Linked DNA regions of Puniceicoccus vermicola. The protein of the gene in region 1 binds, or shares a complex with, the protein of each later gene. Links are inferred from orthologs where the notes say so. Each region holds a gene or a part of one and is shown on either strand. Other genes may lie near its edges.

Region 1 (3,221 bases):
CTCCGCCCGGCCAGTGAGGGTACCGGTATTATCGCCGGTGGTGGGGTCCGCGCCGTTCTCGAAGCCTCTGGCATCAAGAATGTTCTTTCTAAATCACTCGGATCCAACAATCAGCTCGCCATGGTCAACGCGACCATGGAAGGTCTGCTTCGACTCCGCACGGCTGAAAGCCGTAAGGAACTGCACGAAGCACCGGCAGGAGTCTGATTCTAACGGAGACTACATATAATGCGACTGCACGAATTGATTAACAGCAACGGTTCCAACCGTCCGAAGCGCCGCCTGGGTAAGGGTGAGGGCAACGGTCATGGAAAAACTTGCGGACGTGGACACAAGGGAAGCAAATCCCGCTCCGGTTACAGCATTCAGCCCGGCTTCGAAGGTGGGCAGATGCCGATGTATCGCCGCCTCCCGCACCGTGGATTCAGCAATTTCAAGTTCCACAAGGGTTATGCGATCGTCAACCTTGGCGACCTCGAGCGCTTGGCCGACGACGTGAAGGAAGTAAATCGTGAGGTTCTGGTGAAGGCCGGTCTCGTTCGCGACAACTCTCTTCCGCTCAAGGTTCTTGGCAATGGCGAGATCAAGTCCGCTCTCAAGGTGAGCGCTGCGGCTTTCTCCGCTTCGGCCAAGTCCAAGATTGAGGCCGCCGGTGGTGAAGCTCTGACCGATTGATATTGAAAACCTCCGCTCGCTGAGCGGATTGGAAGGTCCCCTGGAACATGTTGTCAGCCTTTACTAATTGTTTAAAGATCCCGGAACTGCGCCAGAGGATTTTCTTCACTCTCGCGCTGCTTTTCATCGCCCGTGTCGGGGCCAATATCCCTCTGCCGGGTATTGACCCTGGGCCGATCAAAGCCTTCTTCGCAGACCAAGCGTCTGCGGGTGGAGGCTTGATTGGGTTCTACAACATGTTCACCGGGGGCGCGCTTCTCAATGGCGCGATCTTCGCGTTGGGAGTGATGCCTTACATTAGTGCCTCCATCATCATGCAGTTGATGGGGGCGGTTTTCCCGGCCTTGGCCCGCCTTCAGCAGGAAGGGGAGGTCGGTCGCCAGAAGATCAGTCAGTATACGCGCTACCTGACCATCGTTATTTGTGTGGTCCAGGCTGTACTGCTGATTACCGCGTTGGAGAAAAACCCGGCTACATTGATCGGGCAGAACTTCAATCCGGCGATTTATGGGAGTATCGTCATTTCGGGCCACTTATGGTTCCTGATCTCCGCAACGGTCATTTTGACCTGCGGAACGGTGATCTTGATGTGGCTCGGTGAGCAGATTACCCAGCGCGGAATCGGGAATGGGATTTCCCTTTTGATTACGGTCGGGATTATTGCCGACCTTCCGGGGGCCGTGATTACGGCTTTCCGTATGTTCAACGCTCCTCCGGGGAGTGAGACGGCTAACCTGGGTCTGCCGCACGCCATTTTGATGATCGTCCTTCTTCTCGCGGTGACCGCGGGGATCGTGGCCGTGACTCAGGCACAACGAAAGATTCCGGTCCAATACGCAAAGCGCGTTGTGGGCCGTAAGGTCTATGGAGGACAGAATTCCTTCCTGCCCCTCAAGGTTAACTATTCCGGAGTGATGCCGGTTATTTTCGCCAGTGCGATCCTTCTTTTCCCTGCACAGATTTTGCAGACGTTGGAAGGTGCCACCGGAATGACTTTCTTCGGGGATATGGCAAGTTTCCTCGCCCGTGGTACTTGGTTCTACTACCTGACTTACGGGATGTTGATTCTCGTCTTCAGCTATTTCTGGGTTTCGCTGATGTTCAAGCCGATTCAGATTGCCGATGACCTGAAGAAAAATGGTGGGTTTATTCCCGGTGTTCGTCCCGGCGAGCCTACGGCCCGCTTCCTTGACTTCGTGATGACGCGCCTGACTTTGGCTGGAGCTTTGTTCCTGACCATTATCGCCGTCTTCCCGGACCTTCTCCTGTTTGTCTATCGGGTTCCCGGTAATGTCGCCGTTTTCTTCGGTGGCACCGGAATGCTGATTACCGTAGGGGTCGTTCTCGACACCATGCGTCAAGTGGAGACTTTCCTCCTGCAGCGTCACTACGACGGTTTCCTCAAGAAGGGCCGTATCCGCGGTCGCAGCCAGCAGGCACGTAATCGTCAAATGATGGAATCCCTCGAGATTCGCGATTTCTGGCGGGTCTGGCGTCCACTTTTGATTCTATCGTCCCTTCTTTTCATCCTGGGCTTTGTCGCCTGGTTGATCCGCTAACACACTTCGCGCGGTGCTTTCCGAAAAAGAAATCCCAGTCCTCCGGGAGGCTTGCCAAATCGCGGCCCGAGTTCTCGAAGAGATGTGTGAATTCGTCGAGGCGGGGATGAATACCTACGACCTCGACCAGTTCGGAAAAAAACGACTTGCGGAGTATGGTGCGGAGAGCGCCTGCTACCAGTATAGGGTGCGCGATCTCGTCTTTCCTTCCCACACCTGTCTCTCGGTCAATGATGAGATCGTCCATGGCATTGGGCGGTTGGATAGGCAGATCAGTGAAGGGGATATCATTGCAGTCGACGTCTGTGTTCGGTATCGCGGCATGATCGGCGATAACGCCCGCACGGTTCTGATCGGGAAGGGCAAACCGGAAGACGAGAAACTCTTGGCGGTCACCCGCACCGCTTTGGAGCGAGGCATTGCCGAGGCGATAGTCGGGAATCGGGTCGGAGAAATTTCCCACGCGGTTCAGACCTACGTCGAAAAGAACGGCTTCAGCGTGGTTCGCGATTTTGTCGGCCATGGCGTCGGTGAGAGTATGCACGAAGAGCCGCAGATCCCCAATTTCGGGCGTCGCCGCTCGGGTCCCAAGCTCGTTCCAGGAATGGCTTTGGCGATTGAGCCGATGGTCAACGCAGGCACTCACAAAGTGGAGATGCTCGGTGATGGATGGACGGCGGTGACCAAGGATCGTAAGCGTTCCGCCCATTTTGAGCACACCGTCCTCGTCACTCCGGAAGGTCCGGAGATTTTGACGGTCGCCTAACGCGGCGATTCTTCTTGGTCTTTGCCCGAGACTAGCGGGCGTCGGAAGGGGCCTGCTTGAGGCCTCCCTCTTTCCTTGTCAGTCTCCCTCTCGATCGTGGGCCGGTTGATCAGTATTGGAGATTCAGACCGGCAAAAAGCTGCCATTGGGCGAAAGAGGATCCTCGATCGGCCACCGAGTATTGAGGCTCAACAAAGAGGTTGTAGACGATCGATTTAGTC
Region 2 (3,895 bases), on another replicon or contig:
GCTTTACCAGCGGCGCTAGGCGATTTTCCGAAACATCATCCTCCCGCCCGGACTGGGCGGAAACCTTTGTCGGTCAGGATTTCTTCGGCTTTGTCGCGGCAATCTCCCTGAAGTTGGAAACCGTCATCGATGGGAACTCCACCGGTGCCCAGTTTCTTTTTCAGCGTATGGAGAAGATCTTCCCGCGAATACCGATCCAAGGTGCGCAAGCCCCGCAAGGTGGTCACGGTCTTTCCCCCTTTCCCGGATTTCTCCCTCCGGATTTCCACCCGCATGCCCGGCTTTTTCTTCTTTTTGGGCTCAGCGGGAGACGGGGAGGGTGCTTGCGGCTCGACCTCCGGCAGGCCGGAGGAGTCTAAGCTTCCGAAGGGATTCTCATCGGCGAGAAATCCTTCGGATTCCGTCGAAATCTTCTGTTTCTTGCGCCCCATTCAATGGCTACTTATCGTTTGGCTTCCTGAACGAGTTCCCAGCCCTCGTGCTCGAGGAGGGGTTCGGCTTTCTTGAACTTCATTTCCCGCTCTTCCCCGTTCTTACGGATTTTCACGGTTTCGTTCCGGCCGATCTTCGGGATCTCGCGACGGATCGTGACCTTAGGAAGAGCCGGAGCTGCTTTCCGAGCAGTAGGTCTTGGTTGCCCGGCCTGGGCTGCCCGGGCTGCTTGCGCCAAAGTGGACTCGTCAGTATCGGAGGGACCTTGCACGGTGGCCGTTTTCTGGAGCCGTGCCAGCATTTGCTGGAAGGCCTGCATGTTGGTTGCGGTTCGGAATAGGCCGGTACAAATCTCGTTGCGGAGATTTTCCATCATCTCTTGGAAGTAGACGAAGGCTTCACTCTTGTACTCGTTGAGCGGGTCCTTTTGCCCATAGCTCCGAAGGCTGACGCTCCGGTTCAATTCTTCCATCTCGGTCAAGTGATCTTGCCAGAGACGGTCGATCGAGCGGATGACCACGTAACGTGCCAGACGCTTGAGTTCGTCTTCACCTTCGAGGCCGGCACGCTGCTCAAATGCTTCCCGGATGCGACGGACAATCTCTTTACCGAGTTCGTCGGTGTTGCTGAAATCCAATTCCTCGGATTTGAGCCCGACGGGGAAGTGGTAATTGACCCAATTGATAAAGGTCTCTGCTTCACCTGCGTCCGCATCTCCTTTGCTGCTCTCAGGGGTGACGACGGTGTCGAGGCGCTCGACAATCTCTTCCTCGACCATCTCGAAGGCGATCTCGGAGGGATTGTCGGAATGGATCGCACCATTGCGCAGTTCGTAAATGATCTCGCGCTGGTGGTTGAGAACATCGTCGAACTGGAGTCGGCGTTTCCGGATCGAGTAGTTGCGTTGCTCGATCTTTTTCTGGGCATTCTCAATCGACCAGTTAAGGGTCGAGTGGGAAAGTTCTTCTTCATCGCTGAGAGACTTCTCCAGAATGCGGGAGAGAGGACCTTGATTGGCGAACAATCGCATGAGGTCATCCTCCAGCGAAACAAAGAACTTGCTGGAGCCGGGATCTCCCTGACGGGCGCAACGTCCACGGAGCTGGCGGTCGATCCGGCGCGATTCGTGCCGTTCGGTGCCGATCACATAGAGGCCGCCTTTCTCCTTTACCCCTTCGCCGAGCTTGATGTCCGTACCGCGACCCGCCATGTTTGTGGCGATGGTTACGGCGCCGGGACGCCCTGCCTGAGAGACGATCTCCGCTTCTTGTTCGTGGAATTTCGCATTCAACACGCTGTGCGGGATCGCTGCTCTCTTGAGCATCCGGCTGAGAACTTCGGAAGCTTCCACCGAGGCCGTTCCCACGAGGACCGGCTGTCCCTTCTTGTGCGCGGCTTCGACTTCCTTGATGACCGCATTGTATTTGGCGCGCCGCGACTTGTAGACGACGTCGTTGATGTCGCTGCGCTGGCAGGGGAGGTGAGTCGGGATGACCATGACGTCGGCCCGATAGATTTCGTGAAACTCACTGGCTTCGGTCTCGGCCGTCCCCGTCATGCCGCTCAACTTGTTGTAGAGACGGAAGTAGTTCTGGAGGGTAACCGAAGCGTAGGTCTTCGTTTCCTTCTCAATCTTCACTCCTTCTTTCGCCTCGACAGCGGCGTGAAGCCCATCGCTCCAACGACGGCCAGCCATCAAACGTCCGGTGTTCTCGTCAACGATCATTACCTTTCCGTCTTGAACGACGTACTCAGTATCCTTTTCGTAAAGACAATAGGCCCGCAAAAGTTGACTGATGCAGTGCATCTCTTCGCTGGCTTTCTCAAACTTCTTCTGCGCAGCCTCCTTGGCCTCGCGCTTACCATTGTCGTCGAGTTCCTTATTCGCCTCGATCTCCATGAACATCATGGGCAGGTCGGGCAGGACAAAGGCATCCGGTTCATCCGGGTGAAGAAGGTTGCGTCCTTTTTCGGTCAGATCCGCTTGGTGTTGTTTCTCGTCGATAACGAAGAACAACTCCTCCTTCAGGTGATACCGGCGGGTCTTGTTCATGTCGTTGTTCATTTCGAGATCGAACTTCTCGAAACGCTTACGAATAGCCGGATTTTCCATCAAGCGCATGAACTGCTTGTTCTTCGGCGCACCTTCGTGGACGAGGAAAAGCTTGGAAATGGTTTCATCGGAGGTGTCTCCGGCATCGATCCGCTTCTTTGCGTCCGAGACGAGCTCATTGCAGAGTCGTTGTTGGGCGCGGGCGAGCTGCTGAATTCCGGGTTTGAGCTCGTTGAAGGGCATTTGTCGGTCTTCCTGCGAAGGACCTGAAATGATCAACGGAGTACGGGCCTCATCGATGAGAATGGAGTCCGCTTCATCGATAATGCAGAAGAAGTGTTCCCGCTGGACCTGATCCTCTTTGCGGGTGGCCATGCCATTGTCGCGGAGATAATCGAATCCAAACTCGGAAGCGGTTCCGTAGGTAATATCGCTGCCGTAAGCTGCGCGACGGGTCGTCGGGTCCATCCCGTTTTGGAGGCATCCGCAGGTGAGGCCGAGGAAGTTGTAGAGATGCCCCATCCACTCGGAGTCACGACGGGCGAGGTAATCATTGACGGTAGCCAGCTGACAATTCTTGCCGCTGATGGCGTTCAGGTAGAGGGGGAGGGTAGCGGTGAGCGTCTTTCCTTCCCCCGTGGCCATTTCGCAGATGTAGCCGCGGTGCATGGCAATGCCGCCCATCAGCTGGACATCGAAATGGACCATTTCCCATTTCTGCTCGTGGCCGCACACATCGACAACATTCCCACAGAGGCGCCGGGCGCCATTCTTCACCGTCGCAAAGGCTTCGGGAAGGAGGTCGTCCAAGGATTCACCGTCCTGGTGGCGTTGTTTTAGTTCTGCGGTCTTGGCCTGCAGTTGCTCGTCGGTGAGCGACTGATATTCGGTCTCCAGAGAGTTGATCCGGTTGATGAGGACCTGGCTCTTTCTTCTAAATTTTCGATAATGGCGACCCGCCAATGATTTGAATACGAGTGAAATCATAAAAAGGTTTTTTTGATTGGATCGCTTCCTTAGGACTCTTCGGAAAGAAGGTCCCGGAAGTAGGCGATAGTCTTTTCCAGACCTTCGCGAAGTTGAACTTTGGGCTCCCAGCCCAATTTCTCACGGGCGACATCGATGATCGGCTGGCGTTGCATCGGGTCGTCGGCGGGAAGGGGTTGCTGGATCAATTTCGACTGGCATCCGGTCAATTCGATAACCAGTTCCGCCAGTTCCCGAATGGTAAACTCATTGGGATTGCCGATGTTGACCGGCCCGGTGATCTCGTCCTGATCCATCAGGCGGAGGAATCCTTCGATCAGGTCGTCTACGTAGCAGAAAGAACGAGTCTGTTGTCCGTCACCGTAAATGGTGATGTCTTGGCCCTGTAGAGCTTGGACAATGAAGTTGGAGACCACCCGACCG

The links.
Region 2: the proteins of secY (region 1) and secA are in contact, whole or in part, in a crystal structure (PDB 3DIN), measured with the Thermotoga maritima proteins. The link is inferred for Puniceicoccus vermicola from one-to-one orthologs. Residues at the interface, in WP_004081795.1 of Thermotoga maritima: Glu108, Gly109, Glu110, Glu111, Ala236, Glu237, Arg238, Arg239, Ile240, Thr241, Ile242, Gln243, Tyr244, Ala245, Arg246, Arg247, Val248, Thr249, Gly250, Arg251, Arg252, Val253, Tyr254, Gly256, Ala257, Ser258, Thr259, Tyr260, Leu261, Pro262; in WP_004082002.1 of Thermotoga maritima: Glu261, Ala262, Arg263, Lys300, Ala301, Arg302, Thr303, Ile304, Ile305, Leu323, Tyr324, Asp325, Pro326, Val329, Ser330, Tyr333, Ile336, Lys340, Phe345, Val349, Glu363, Phe364, Tyr374, Ser375, Gly376, Gly377, Glu393, Ile395, Thr482, Ser483.

The regions. Positions count from the first base shown.
Region 1 is NZ_JACHVA010000126.1:17,719-20,939, forward strand. The notes cover bases 74-2,978. They hold secY (preprotein translocase subunit SecY), read left to right. Parts: upstream 74-722; coding sequence 723-2,234; downstream 2,235-2,978. Other genes in these bases: rpsE (30S ribosomal protein S5), read left to right, coding at 74-207; rplO (50S ribosomal protein L15), read left to right, coding at 229-675; map (type I methionyl aminopeptidase), read left to right, coding at 2,248-2,978. Outside these bases: more of rpsE, read left to right, coding at 1-73; more of map, read left to right, coding at 2,979-3,000; H5P30_RS16050 (hypothetical protein), read right to left, coding at 3,110-3,221. UniProt on the Escherichia coli protein: The central subunit of the protein translocation channel SecYEG. Consists of two halves formed by TMs 1-5 and 6-10.
Region 2 is NZ_JACHVA010000086.1:35,485-39,379, forward strand. What follows is about bases 243-3,821. They hold secA (preprotein translocase subunit SecA), read right to left. Parts: upstream 3,473-3,821; coding sequence 443-3,472; downstream 243-442. Other genes in these bases: H5P30_RS11220 (translation initiation factor), read right to left, coding at 243-431; H5P30_RS11230 (UDP-glucuronic acid decarboxylase family protein), read right to left, coding at 3,502-3,821. In the rest of the region: more of H5P30_RS11220, read right to left, coding at 36-242; more of H5P30_RS11230, read right to left, coding at 3,822-3,895. UniProt on the Escherichia coli protein: Required for protein export, interacts with the SecYEG preprotein conducting channel.